DNA from 4 places in the Paenibacillus sp. E194 genome. Region 1 is predicted to be linked to each of the others. Evidence: riboswitches for the same ligand, from Rfam matches in the RefSeq annotation. Region 1 holds a riboswitch; each other region holds the start of a gene.
What was found. Region 1 has a riboswitch for cyclic di-GMP ahead of AZ66_RS01405 (4'-phosphopantetheinyl transferase family protein). Riboswitches for the same ligand answer to the same signal wherever they lie in the genome.
Positions count from the first base shown of each region.

Region 2: linked by a shared signal. The riboswitch ahead of AZ66_RS33350 (glycosyl hydrolase family 18 protein) and the one ahead of AZ66_RS01405 (4'-phosphopantetheinyl transferase family protein) in region 1 are both predicted to bind cyclic di-GMP.
Region 3: linked by a shared signal. The riboswitch ahead of AZ66_RS30510 (CAP-associated domain-containing protein) and the one ahead of AZ66_RS01405 (4'-phosphopantetheinyl transferase family protein) in region 1 are both predicted to bind cyclic di-GMP.
Region 4: linked by a shared signal. The riboswitch ahead of AZ66_RS29565 (MucBP domain-containing protein) and the one ahead of AZ66_RS01405 (4'-phosphopantetheinyl transferase family protein) in region 1 are both predicted to bind cyclic di-GMP.

Region 1 is NZ_JMDX01000005.1:29,023-32,213, forward strand. It holds gene AZ66_RS01400 (non-ribosomal peptide synthetase) at 1-693, opposite strand, end outside; gene AZ66_RS01405 (4'-phosphopantetheinyl transferase family protein) at 684-1,439, opposite strand; cyclic di-GMP riboswitch class I at 1,523-1,609, opposite strand; gene AZ66_RS01410 (copper amine oxidase N-terminal domain-containing protein) at 2,177-3,191, opposite strand, start outside.
Region 2 is NZ_JMDX01000102.1:6,822-10,012, forward strand. It holds gene AZ66_RS15365 (TrmB family transcriptional regulator) at 1-770, opposite strand, end outside; cyclic di-GMP riboswitch class I at 1,251-1,335, shown strand; gene AZ66_RS33350 (glycosyl hydrolase family 18 protein) at 1,445-3,191, shown strand, end outside.
Region 3 is NZ_JMDX01000053.1:11,153-14,343, forward strand. It holds gene AZ66_RS09845 (macrolide family glycosyltransferase) at 1-399, shown strand, start outside; cyclic di-GMP riboswitch class I at 873-962, shown strand; gene AZ66_RS30510 (CAP-associated domain-containing protein) at 1,173-2,798, shown strand; gene AZ66_RS09855 (S-layer homology domain-containing protein) at 2,856-3,191, shown strand, end outside.
Region 4 is NZ_JMDX01000004.1:4,706-7,896, reverse strand. It holds gene AZ66_RS29565 (MucBP domain-containing protein) at 1-1,597, opposite strand, end outside; cyclic di-GMP riboswitch class I at 1,749-1,836, opposite strand; gene AZ66_RS01060 (ABC transporter ATP-binding protein) at 2,270-3,191, shown strand, end outside; gene AZ66_RS01055 (ABC transporter permease) at 3,171-3,191, shown strand, end outside.

The sequences.
Region 1 (3,191 bases):
ATCCGGGTTCAGCTGAGCCTGTTCCTCGAACAGCGCCTGAACCGTGAATGTATGAGGATATTCAGCTCGTGTCTGATTCATCCCCTCAATTAACTGGAGCTTATCCTGCTCTGTCAGCATTTCCAGTTCGCCAATACGCTTCTGAGGATGCTTCACAGCTTCATCCAGCAGCTGCAAGAAGTACTCCCCCAGCTTCTCTACCGTCGATAACTGGAACTGATTTTCCTTGTAATACATCGTGAACATCGGTAATGCGCCCGTTCCAGCTGCATGCTGAATGCAGCTGTGCAGGTCACAGTCCTGCGCTCCCTCTGGAAGCATGGGCCGAACATCTTCTCCGTACCAGCAATACGTTGCCACATCACTGTCAGAAGCTATTTCAGAGCAAGTCAGGTTACGTCCTTCTGCGCAAGCCGACAAGCTGTTATGAATGCTCATAATTCCTTGCAAGGTTACGTCGTCCTGACTGACTACTGTATGGTTGCCATTGCCGTGTCCCGCTTGAACGGCATGAAGAGTTACTTGCTGCGAGTTGTAGAACCGGGACAACAGCGTTGCCCACGCACTGAACATGACGGATTCCAACTTGACCGAATGCTCGGCCGAATGCTTCTTCAGAAGACGCATTGTCTCCTCAGGCAGCTCGATAGAATGTACGTCATAGCCTGCCAATCGTTCTACTGTCAATTCCATGAAAGCCAATTCTCGTCCTCTCCTTTATACGATCCAACCCATTTCGTAAACCTATGAGTCAACTGCTCCCATGTGATGTACTCTATTTGCTTGGCAAATTCCATATGCTGTGCGCACACAGTCATACTATAGCCTGTTACAGGAACGACATATTGCTTTACATAATTATGATCAACATTCCATAATTGATTATGTTGTATAGGTACAGCTGTCTCCTGCACAATCTCGAATGTGCTGGGAGGCAGGCTGAGACCCGTTCCTAATGCCTTCAGAACACTTTCCTTAGCCGTCCATATGTAAAAAAACAATTCCTGACGCGCACGACTGTCGTTCGTATTTGCAAGCAATTCCAACTCACGCGGCGAGCATATCAGCCTAGCCACGTCCATGTTCCATTCTCCTGCTTGCTCTATATCAATCCCGATTGGCGCTTCATCCAATGCCACTGCTATGAACGCACCGGCGTGAGAGATGTTGAAAAATACCGGATCACCCTCCACATATGGCTTGCCGAAGGGATGAGTGTGAATAACAAGTTCGTTATTCGAACATTTCAAGGTTTGGCATAGCAGCATGCGGGCCAATATGTCAGCCGCAACCGTGCAATAAAGGTCTTCACGGTTCCGAAGTCTATCTAACCTTTTGTATTTTTCAGGTGTAACGAACGGGATAAATCGATCCATCAATGAATCTATGTCTTCGTAGGAAGTACACTCGTCCCATTTTAGCAACACAATTTCCATCATTTACCCCAGCTTCTGTGCGCAAAAAAAAGGCCATTTAGAATAGCCTTGTCACCAAATAACCGTTGTGTGGCTACCGCAACATAAATGGCAACCCGGCCGCCGTAATCCATGAAGATGTTAGGCCCGAGGTTTTGCGTCCTCATCTTTCGAAGAGTTTGCCTTTAAATCCTGATGTTGTTCTTCTTGATGTATCCATTGCGTGTCGCAGATCGATTATCAGGCAAGAATGTCATAGCAATGTTACGCACTAGTTCTTGTGACATGTATCGCGTGAATAGGTCTAAAGTACATATTACATATTAGCATGTTGGAAGGTCGCTTCCCCTATCCAACTCAAGACCCATATTTTATATCGGTTGCTCGAATGAAAAGATTAATACTTTTTCATAACACTTTTCAATTTTTCGACACGAAAAATCATTTTTTGTCATTTTATAGTCATTTTCAAGGTTGTTTCACCCTATTTCCGACAAAAACACCCCTATTCTCTCTATCCTTGCTCCCATAAATTCGTGCAATTCCCTCCAACTGCTCGACACATTTGTCGATTTCTTTATAGAGCCACTACTGCTTATCCCCCTCTCCCCTACCAATTACCTAATAGACAGCGCTGTAGTCATTTCTTACTCATTACACAACTTCCTCCACTCTTGGTGATACATAAAAAGCCTCGGAAATCATTCCGAGGCTCTTATTGAATGTCATCTATTTATCTTCTCTATTCCACATCATGAGGATTAATATCCGTCACCAACTGTCATTTCGTTGGATGCAGTGGACAGCGCATTCACCGTTGCACTTCGTCCATCTGCTATGGACATCACGAATACTTTATAGGCAACGCCTGTGCGAATCGGATTGCCATATGCATCATTATCGGACAGCGAGAATATGGTTGAACCATCGCCTGATACACTAACCAATTTATAATTACTTCCTGCCACACGATTTGCCTGATCCAGGTTGAATGAACCCGCTGAACCGGAAGGAACGGCCATCACTGCGTAATAGGCAATTCCGTTGTCGCTGCCTGGCTTCGTGAAGTAAGCCTTGAAATCATTCACGCCTTCTCTCGATGCAAACACGTTCGTAGGTGCCTGAACAGATTGATTTACCAAGGAAAATTCACCAGAAGGTGAAGACAAAGCATTCGAGGAGCCGCTTCTATCATCAGCTACCGTAAGCACGAATACCCGGTAAGCAACACCTTTTTGAATGTCGTTGCCTTGAACATCCCGCAAGCCGGTTGTTAGCGATTGTCTTACATAGCCACTCTGATTCCCAACCCGAATGTAGCTGGATGATCTCACCTGTCCCGCACTATTTGCGTCGAATGCATAGGACTGGTCTGCACGGACGACCATAATACGGTATTCATTTACGTACGAATTACTGGATGGTGCATTAAAACCTACTTCAATGTCGCTGGCATTACCGTTTTTGCCAATAATCTTCGCTTCTACATTCGTCACAACATCAACCGAGGCATTGCCTTTAAGCGTCACCTCTGGAGATGGAGCAGACAACGCATTGTTCGCTTGGCTATTGGAGCTTACAGACAGAACAAATACCCGGTAGCTATTGCCGTTGCGAATTGGTGCTCCATCTACATCTCTTGCATCCGCATCGAATACATGTGACAAACTGCTGCCACTCCGATACACGACAGCTGAGTTCCAATTATTAACTCGATTGGCCTCTGTTAGATTAAAACGGCTTGCATTGGAAGACTTCACGACCATGACGCGATAA
Region 2 (3,191 bases), on a different contig from region 1:
GGAGCGTTTTTCCAAAGCGCTTCTGCTTTCTCTGGGCCCACTTCTTTCACTAATTCTGAGAACATAATGTCATGCCTGATGTATTCCATCGCGATTAACACAAGTGCCGGGTCTTCCGTTTTTACCGCCCATGCAGGTGTATTTGGCGCGAAATTTGCAATTAAGACTTCTTCATTATCTCGTGCAACAATCGTTAAGCGGCCGTTCATACGTTCCTCAGCTACTTCTGGAGCCATGTAATTGTGATGAGTAGTTGCCCCAAGCTGAATCTCAGGTGCTCCAAAAAGAATAGAAAAGACGTGGATATTATCCTTTATCCGCTCATCTATAGCACCTTTTATCGAAGCGACTTGTGGTTCCCAGATCGACAACCATATTTCTTTTTTAGCTTTATCGATTATGTCAATCATTTCGGCCACAACGCGCTCATCACTGCTGATGCGTCGAATAACATCTACTTCTTGTTCACTTTCTAACGCAGATAAATTCTTTTCAAGATAATCCATAGAATTGTCAAAGTCATTACGCAATCGATGGATTAACTCTTTTGCTGGTAAAGGTGCATAGGTTACGGGGTCAGAAGGTACTGTGTACACCGCACCTTTATCCATTAATTTTGCCAATACTTCATAAATCGTTGAACGAGGCACACCCGACCTTTTGCTTATTTCATATCCGGTTATAGGGGAGTTTTTCAAAAGCCCTATGTACGCTTTACATTCATATTGTGAAAAGCCCCATTTCTGAAGTTCTTTAAAAAGTTCTTCCATGGCAACTCCTTTAGTAGTTAGTGTGTTACTTACTATAAAATAAAATGAATTAGCTGTCAAAGCTATAGCGAATGAACGATATTGATTGCATTAATTTGACTTATAAGGAAAGTTACACTCGGTTATCATTTTACGAACTCTGGATCGTTTATCCAAATTTAAATAGTCTCACCCCCTCCCTTTAGACCTACTGCCCAAGCCTTATCGCAAATTTGGAATATGTAAAAATACATTGCAGGGAATATCGAGAGAACGGCGCAGTTACGGGGCTGATGCCCAACATCAAACCATATGGAATTCATATAACATCCTCTTATCGCATCCGGATTTTAACATGATAGGGTTATAAGTGAATAATAATATCGAACTATGTTCAGATATTCACAAATAATCCGTATGACCCATTAAATAAACGCGAAACTGCTGTATATTTAACGGTGTAAACATGTATCGTTATGCAAGAGTATGCATGTTTGCACAGATATTACTAGGCAAAGCTAGGGAAATCTAGTGACGCAAAACTAAAGGGGCTAAGGAAGAAATTCTATGCTAGCCAGTTGCCGATTAATAGATCCTAACCCTATTAGTCGTATGCGTTGTTTTGTATAGTTATAGCAAGATCCCCCACCCTAGCTGCCTATTAATAAAATCTATTGATAGGAAGTGAGTAACGGATGAAGACTAGGAAAAAGCAGAGTGCCCGGAGATTATTCGCAATGACGGTAGTGACCATCATGATGTTCGTGTCTTCGTTGGCACCGGCTTATGCAGGGTCGGCTGTTTCCGCAGCACAGGAACCTGTGGTCAAAAACGCGACAAAGGAAATCCGGAATGTTATGTACTATGGCGATTGGTCGATTTGGGGAGGACAAGGGAACTTCTATCCCAAGGATATTCCTGGCGATCAATTAACCCACTTGAACTATGCGTTTCTCGATTTTGACGCCCAAGGCAACCTTGTCTTTACGGACAAAGATGCGGCTGTAGAAGCGCCTGTCGGCCAGGAAGGCGTACAATGGCAAGCGGCCAATGCGGGCAGCCTTATCGCCCTACAGCAATTGCGCGCAGAAAACCCGAATCTGAAGATTGGCATCTCTCTTGGCGGATGGTCGAAATCAGGCGACTTCTCTGTCGTAGCGGCCGATGCTTCAAAACGGGCGAATCTGATCCAAAATGTGATGACATTCATCAAGTACACGAACATGGACTTCGTGGATGTCGATTGGGAGTTCCCAGCTGAAATTCGACAGCCTGATCTGGTCGATAATAAGAACGATGAAGGCACGAAATACGCCACGCCGGAGGATAAAAACAATTATATTTTGCTCCTGCAAGACCTCAAAAACGCATTGAATAAGCAAGGATCCGAGCTTGGGAAAGCGTATGAACTGTCTGTTGCGCTTCCGGCGCCAAAGAGCAAGATCGATATCGGCATAGATGTGCCTAGACTGTTCAACATTGTAGACTTCGCCAACATTATGAACTATGACATGCGCGGCGCATGGGATGAAGTAAGCGGCCATCATACTGGCTTGTATACGAATCCGAACGACCCGCTCACGGGCAACAACCTGTCGGTCGACGAAAGCGTAAAATACTTGATTGAGCAAGGTGCCGAGCCGAACAAGATTGTGATTGGGGCGGCCTACTACACTCGCGGCTGGGATAAAGTGTCGCAAGGATCCGATCCGAGTCATCCAGGACTATTCGGCGAAGCGGCACTATCCGCCAAGGATGCGGATCAGTCTCCATCCCGCGGCGCGGTTGGCGAAGCAGCGCTCACCATTGGGGACGCCGGCCGTCGAACAGGGATTTGGTCTTATCGCAACCTTGACAAGCTAAAGGCCACTTACCCAAATCTCAAGGAATATTGGGATGATGCAGCCAAAGCTCCCTATCTGTATGATGGGACAACTGGCGTATTCTACACCTATGACAATGAACGATCCATTCAAGAGAAAACGAAATATGTGCTCGAGAATGGTCTGGGCGGCGTAATTGCTTGGATGGCTTCCAACGATGCCCCTACTACGAATCCTACCAAGCGTGACAAATTAACAAAGACAACGAAAGAAGGCCTCTTCGGAAGCCAGCCGTTGACAACCCATGAAATTAAATATACCAAGCTGGACGTTACGGCAGATGTGAAATCGTATACAGAAGCTTGGGGCAACAATAAAGGGGTTGAAATTTCCCTCTTCAATAACGAGTCCTTGACCGAATCGAATTCAGTGTTGAGAGCCGTGGAAAGAGGCGCGAAAACGGTTAAGCTGCCGAAGCTTTACATCCAAGCCGATGGGCCGCTGACTTCCGGCGATTATTTGGCGGGTATCGTAACTAATGAGAACGGTTACACGGTCGTCGATTTGAAATCGGTCTATGATGCAAAAACGATTGAAACTGGCAGATCCTATACGTTCA
Region 3 (3,191 bases), on a different contig from region 1:
GTTGGTGAAAAAACGGAAATTGCTTCTCTTGGCAACATACCAATAAATTTCACAGTGAAAAACGTCGTAGATCAAATATCGATATTACAGACAGCAGATGTATTTATTACCCATTGCGGTATGAATAGTACGAATGAAAGCCTGTATTTTGGAGTTCCAATGGTTTTATTTCCGCAACATAGCGAACAAGGATTAGTGGCTGATCGGGTTGCTCAACTGGGTGCAGGTTTAAAGTTGAAAGGAAAGAAGCCAAAATATGTGGCAGCAGCGGTATCTGAGGTGTTGACGAATCGGACATATCAGGAAAATGCGCAAAAACTGTCAGAAACTTTTCAGAATGCTGGTGGTGTAGTAGAAGCGGCCAATGTGATTCTAACTAAAATTGAAGTGAAATCTTAATGGTGTCCGATAATTACGTATTGAACTATAGACAAAAAACATAAAGAATCCCGCGGTATAGTATATCACGGGAGTTTGTCTTCAATCTAACTGAATTCAATGGAAATAGCCTTAGAAATATGGTCTCGACTGTTAGATGAAAATAATGTTGTAGACTGGGAGAGCCAATGAAAAAGACAATTGCCGAGCGATAACTCGTACATCACATATGTATTCCCGGAGCAAGCAGATCATTCCCATTGCGAGGTCTTTTCTGCATAGATACTGCTGGTAGCCTGAATGAGAGAATAGTAGATCGATCACTTTCGTGATCCTTTTTTAAAATGGGGCAGCTTCATTGAAGAAGTGCATGACTAACATAAATATCGTACTGGGTTGATAGACGTGGTACTTGATGAATTTTGCGTACCTATAGGCACAGTTGTATACAAGCTGTTCATTAACATGTTACTATAGACATTTAATCTGTAACATTTGGATAATGGCAAACCCTAGCGAAAGCAGGGGACGCAAAGCCACGGGTCTAATGTATTTCACAATGCGATGACAGCCGGGTTGCCCTAATTGCGACATTACGTGCGTCTTTTTTTAGTGCGCTGCCATTAGGGTGGCGCTTTTTTTGTGCTATTGTAAAACGTCCCCGCTGTTCATCTCATTTGATCGCAGAATGTAAAAGAATAGGAGATGAAATGATGCGGCCATGTTGTACAGCAACCAACAACGCAATGTACCAAGAACAGCATAAACACATTAAAGCAGGAAGAATGCGGCGTATGACGATTACAGCTAGCGCTGCGCTGTTAGCCGGGATACTTATCTATCAGCCGACCCTTTATGCAGCGGATAAGCTGGTCGGTAGTAAGATTACTGTCACGAAAACGAACAATGCTCCGCAGGCAGGGGCAGACCAACTGCAAGGCATCACCATAGGAATGAGCGAGGATCAACTATTCCAAAAAATCGGACTGCCGGTTCGCAAGGATCTAAGTGAATATGGCTTCGAGTGGTATATTTACAATCAGGATTATAAACATTACTTACAAGTTGGTGTTCAGGATCACAAGGTCGTTGCACTCTATACGAATGCGAATGATTCTTATGGCAGCATTGGATTCGGTTCAACCAAGCAGGAGGTAGAGGTAGCCTTCGGATCTTCCCTCAGTCAAATTAGGAAAGGCAATACGATTTACAATATGGACAACAGCGGACAATATAGCCTGCACAAGGTCGGCGGTATGTATGCAACCGTGTTCTATGATCTCCATCAAGGGAATACGGTGACGGCTGTCCAATTTATTGCCCAGGATGTGGAACTGGCGTTCAAGGGGTACTTTGGCACGCCTAGCAAGCGATTGCAGACAAGCTTTGAGCAACAAATCCTCGATTTGGCTAATGCTGTGCGTGTCCGCGAGGGCATGAAGCCATTGAAGTGGAATGAAAAGGCTGCGGGAACTGCTCGCAAGCATAGCGACGATATGGGGCTGAGAAGCTTCTTCGATCATAACAATCCGGACGGCAAATCACCGTTCGATCGGCTGAAGGCGGACGGAATCGTATACCAAAAGGCAGGGGAAAACATTGCTGCTGGACAGTCGAGTGCCATCTTCGTTCACGGGAACTGGATGAACTCGAAAGGACATCGTTCGAATATTTTGGGAGACTTTTCTCATCTAGGGGTGGGTGTGTACTTCGGGGGGAATTCAAATGTATATTACACACAGAACTTCGTCACGCAGAATTCCGTCGACGATAAAAAGCCCGATCCCGATGTTGTATCTCCTAGCCTCAGCAAATCTAAGGTTCTGACAGGAGATCCATTCGATGTAAAGGTCGAATATTCTGTGTCGGAAGCAGTATATTCAGCTTCATTCAGTCTTACTTATGACAGCCGCTTGACTCTCTTAGATATAAAGCCAAGCGTTACGATGGCTACCTATCAAAAGTTGAACTATCCGGATGTCCCACTTATCACGACAAAGAACATAACCGATTTACCTAATGGCCAGAAGCAATTGGATTACTCCGTAAATCTCAACGGAGGCGCTTATGAAGGAGACGGCGACATAGCAACCATCGCTTTCTTGAGCGACCAAGAAGGGAAATATACCTTCAATCTTGTAAATGCGAATCTGTTCAACGCAAACAATGAACGGATCCGAATCGGTTACATTCACTCGTCTACCGTTGATGTCATCAAGCCGTCTGTTCCGAATCCGAAGCCAGAGTTGCCTATTTCGTCTTCCTCATCTGAAGGCTCTAGAGGTTCTAGTAGTTCTACACCTTCGACTTCTGTGGGAACAATTCCAGCCGGTAAGACGATGAAGGCAGGATTACTGGCAGAGACGATGAAGGAGCATGCAGTGAATGCGGAGTTCAAGATAGATGCGAATACCGTGTAAAAACAGCTGCAGGACAAAAATGCCAAGCAGGTTCAACCCGATATTAGCGATGTAAGCATGAAGGATTACAATGAAGTCTCCTTCACGCTGGACAAATCGGCCGCCAAACTGCTGCAGGAATCAGGCAAGGATTTGCTTCTGTCTACAGCCGAATTCGATATTACCATTCCGAATAAGTCTATTGTGGAACTCATCGGAACGAGCGGACTCGAGCTTGTGGTGTCTCTTGCAGAGCATAAGGACAAAGGTTTTAGCAAGCATCATAGCGAGACGACCTTTACGTCTCCGATGATCACGATCCGTGGGCCGCAAGAAGCAAAGAATATCCTGTTGGAAATCTCCTTGAAGCTGATGGAAGCTACAAAAGATATTCGTAAGGCAGGCGTGTACGCA
Region 4 (3,191 bases), on a different contig from region 1:
TATCGTCGTCAGCGATGGATTTGCCGGAATCCTTATCTACATACTTAATCGTTAGCTTTTGTGGAGCTAGCATATATCCGAACCATACCGTTTTGTTAGGTTCCTGCAGTGTTAACGTTTCTTCTGTAGGGTCAGTACCCCTTTTCAATACATAGTTATCAAGCTTGGGAGCAGGAACCTTATATTTCGGCCCTATGTCCAGCGCATCCTTACCGTTGATGGTGAAAGATCCGCTGTACAACTGCTCTGCAAGATCCACACGTTCGACAACCTTGCCGTCTGCGTTAATAGGCTCGCCTTGGTCATTTACCTTGTAGCCTTTCACAAGAATGGAGCCTTTGCCGAAGCTGACTTGCGGCACTTCAAAATCTTTTGTTGTACGTTGTCTATTCACATCTGTGTATTCCATGGTGGTTCGTCCGTTTGTCGGGTAATTGACATCGGCACTTGGATTTTTGGAAGAGTCCATTTTGATGGTATATGTTAGGGTTGCCGGACTTCCCTCTACAATGTTGCCAACGTCCCATACAAACGTTTCCGAAGCTGCATCCCATTTCACCGTGCCTTGAGATGCTGTATAGTCTTGCTTTTCAACAGGTGCATTACCCTTGAAATTAAGGTTAAACATTTCACCCATCGGATCCTTGACTATAGCATTTTCAGCCGCGTAGGAAATTTTCCCTGCCAGTTCAGAGAAAACCTTCTCCAGCTCTGCGCTGTCAGATGGGTAATAGTTGTTTGCTGAAGCGCTGTTCTTTAATACATATACAGCGTTAGCATCACTGCCAACCTCGAGCCCGATCGAATAAATGGTGATTCCTGCATCCTTGGATGTCTTGGCTTGAGATATCGTAGGAATTCCATTGTCCTTAACCGTATAGTTAGCTATCTTGTATCGATCCCCGAACAAGCCAGAGGATAATTCATAGCTGTTGCCGGAACCGATAGTCTTGGTGTAGTCAAAGTTGGAAAGTACAAAGTCATACTTGTTGTTGGGCCATGAATAAGGAGCGGCCTTTTTTGCAGGAGAACTGAACGTTGGCGCACCGTCGCTAAGCAGCACAATAAATTTATTTTTAGCTGAACTCTTTGTAGCTAGTAACTGATGTGCTGTGTTGAGAGCGCCTTGTATGTTTGTCCCTCCGGAAGCCGAGATACCCTTAATATTGTTCAGGAGCTGCTGTTTATCATTCTGACCAAGAAATCCGGATGATGTGTCCTCTGCGCTGGTGCTAAACGTGACAAGAGCAATTCTTGTTTTGACGTTGGACAAAAGCAGTGTGTTTACAAATTTCTCCGCTGCTTTTTTGGCATTGTCTAACCGTTTGTAGTTCTTCATACTGTCTGACTTGTCTAAGACAAGTACGACATCGGTGTCACCGGCTTCAACGTTCTTTCCTTCGGCGGTCAGAGTAATCTGCCACTCTCCTGGCGTCCCGGTTGGCTTCGCTGTCTTGCTTAATTTTACAGCCCCAGGCTCTGGCCAAATCGGATCACGTCCAGCTGCCTCAGCGCTTTGCAGTGCATTCGGTATCAATCCGAAGAACACGGCAAATACGCACAGCCATGTTACGGCCAACTTTATTCTACGTTTCATTCAATTCGCCACCTCATTTTTTCATTTTATTCCTCCCCTACCGAAGTGAGTCCATGCCTCCTCATTCTTATTTATATAGCTCAACGGAAAGTTAATTCCGCCAGAACTTCACATAAATAAAAAAAGTCCAGCTGCAATTAACAGAATTGTTAGTTGCAGCCGGACTATCATAGGTCGTAGAACCGTTAGACTCCGAAGCTTTGCGGCCTAATCTTTCGATTAGTGTGCCCTATGCGATTGATCAATCATAACACTTCTTATTCAAGCGAAGATGACTGTAATCATAGGCATAGGGAACTATCAAGCTCAATATAGGTTACGAGGAACAATTTGTCAATGATAAGAAAATACTAGTTTGTATACATACTACAAGTATTAACCTACTAGAGTTGATTCATACCTGATAATCCATCTATATGCCTCCAACTTTATAACTATTCATTGCTATCAGATGGAAATAACGGATTGAATCACTCCAATGCCCGTACGATAATGAGTAGAGGCAGATAATCTAGCAATCGGCTTCAGGAATACCACGGTGTGCCGAGTGAGACTGAATGAAGAGCAAATAGAGCTTAAGATTTTTGTAAGGATTGAGTAAGGAATTAGAGAGGAATGCCTCATACAATAAAGTCATCGGGAAGCACGCATTGAGCGGGAGGAGATACTGGCATGACGTATTTATTACGTACACATCATCTGACGAAGACGTTCCAAGACAAAGAGGTCGTCTCGAATGTGAATATGAACATCCGTCAAGGAGAGATATATGGATTTTTGGGTCCAAATGGAGCCGGTAAGACAACAATTATGAAAATGATTACGAACTTAATTAAGCCTACAATGGGTCAAATTGAAGTATTCGGGGAAGCGCTAGCCCCTGAGTCGTATCATCTGCTGGCTCGGATGGGGACAATTATCGAATACCCTGTATTTTATGACAAGCTGTCGGCACGAGAGAATATGGAGCTGCACTGCGAGTACATGGGATATCACAACATGAAGGCCATAGATGAGGCATTGGAGCTGGTGAAGCTCAATCATGTAGGCAATAAAGCAGTCAAGGATTTCTCGCTAGGAATGAAGCAGCGGCTAGGTATCGCCAGAGCGATCGCAACGAAGCCGGAGCTGCTTCTGTTGGATGAACCTATTAATGGGCTGGATCCGATAGGGATTAAGGAAATACGCGATTTGCTTCTCATGCTGAGCAGACAATATGGTACAACGATATTGATATCAAGTCATCTACTTGGCGAAATTGAGCTTGTCGCAGATACGATTGGTGTCATTAATAATGGTCGATTAATTGCAGAAGTCTCTATGGATGAGGTTCGTATGAAAAATAGCGAATATATTGAGATTGTGACGAAGGATTGCACGCGAGCTGCGTTCCTGCTCGAGGATAAACTAGGTATACACAATATACGAGTCATGGACGAGCGCATGATTCGAGTATATGATCCGAATATCCAGCAGGGAGTGCTGACTAAGGAACTGGTCATGAACGATATCTTAATCGAATCGATCCATAAGAAAAACAGCTCCCTAGAGGAATACTTCTTATCTTTGTTGGATGGGGGCGATCATGTTGCGT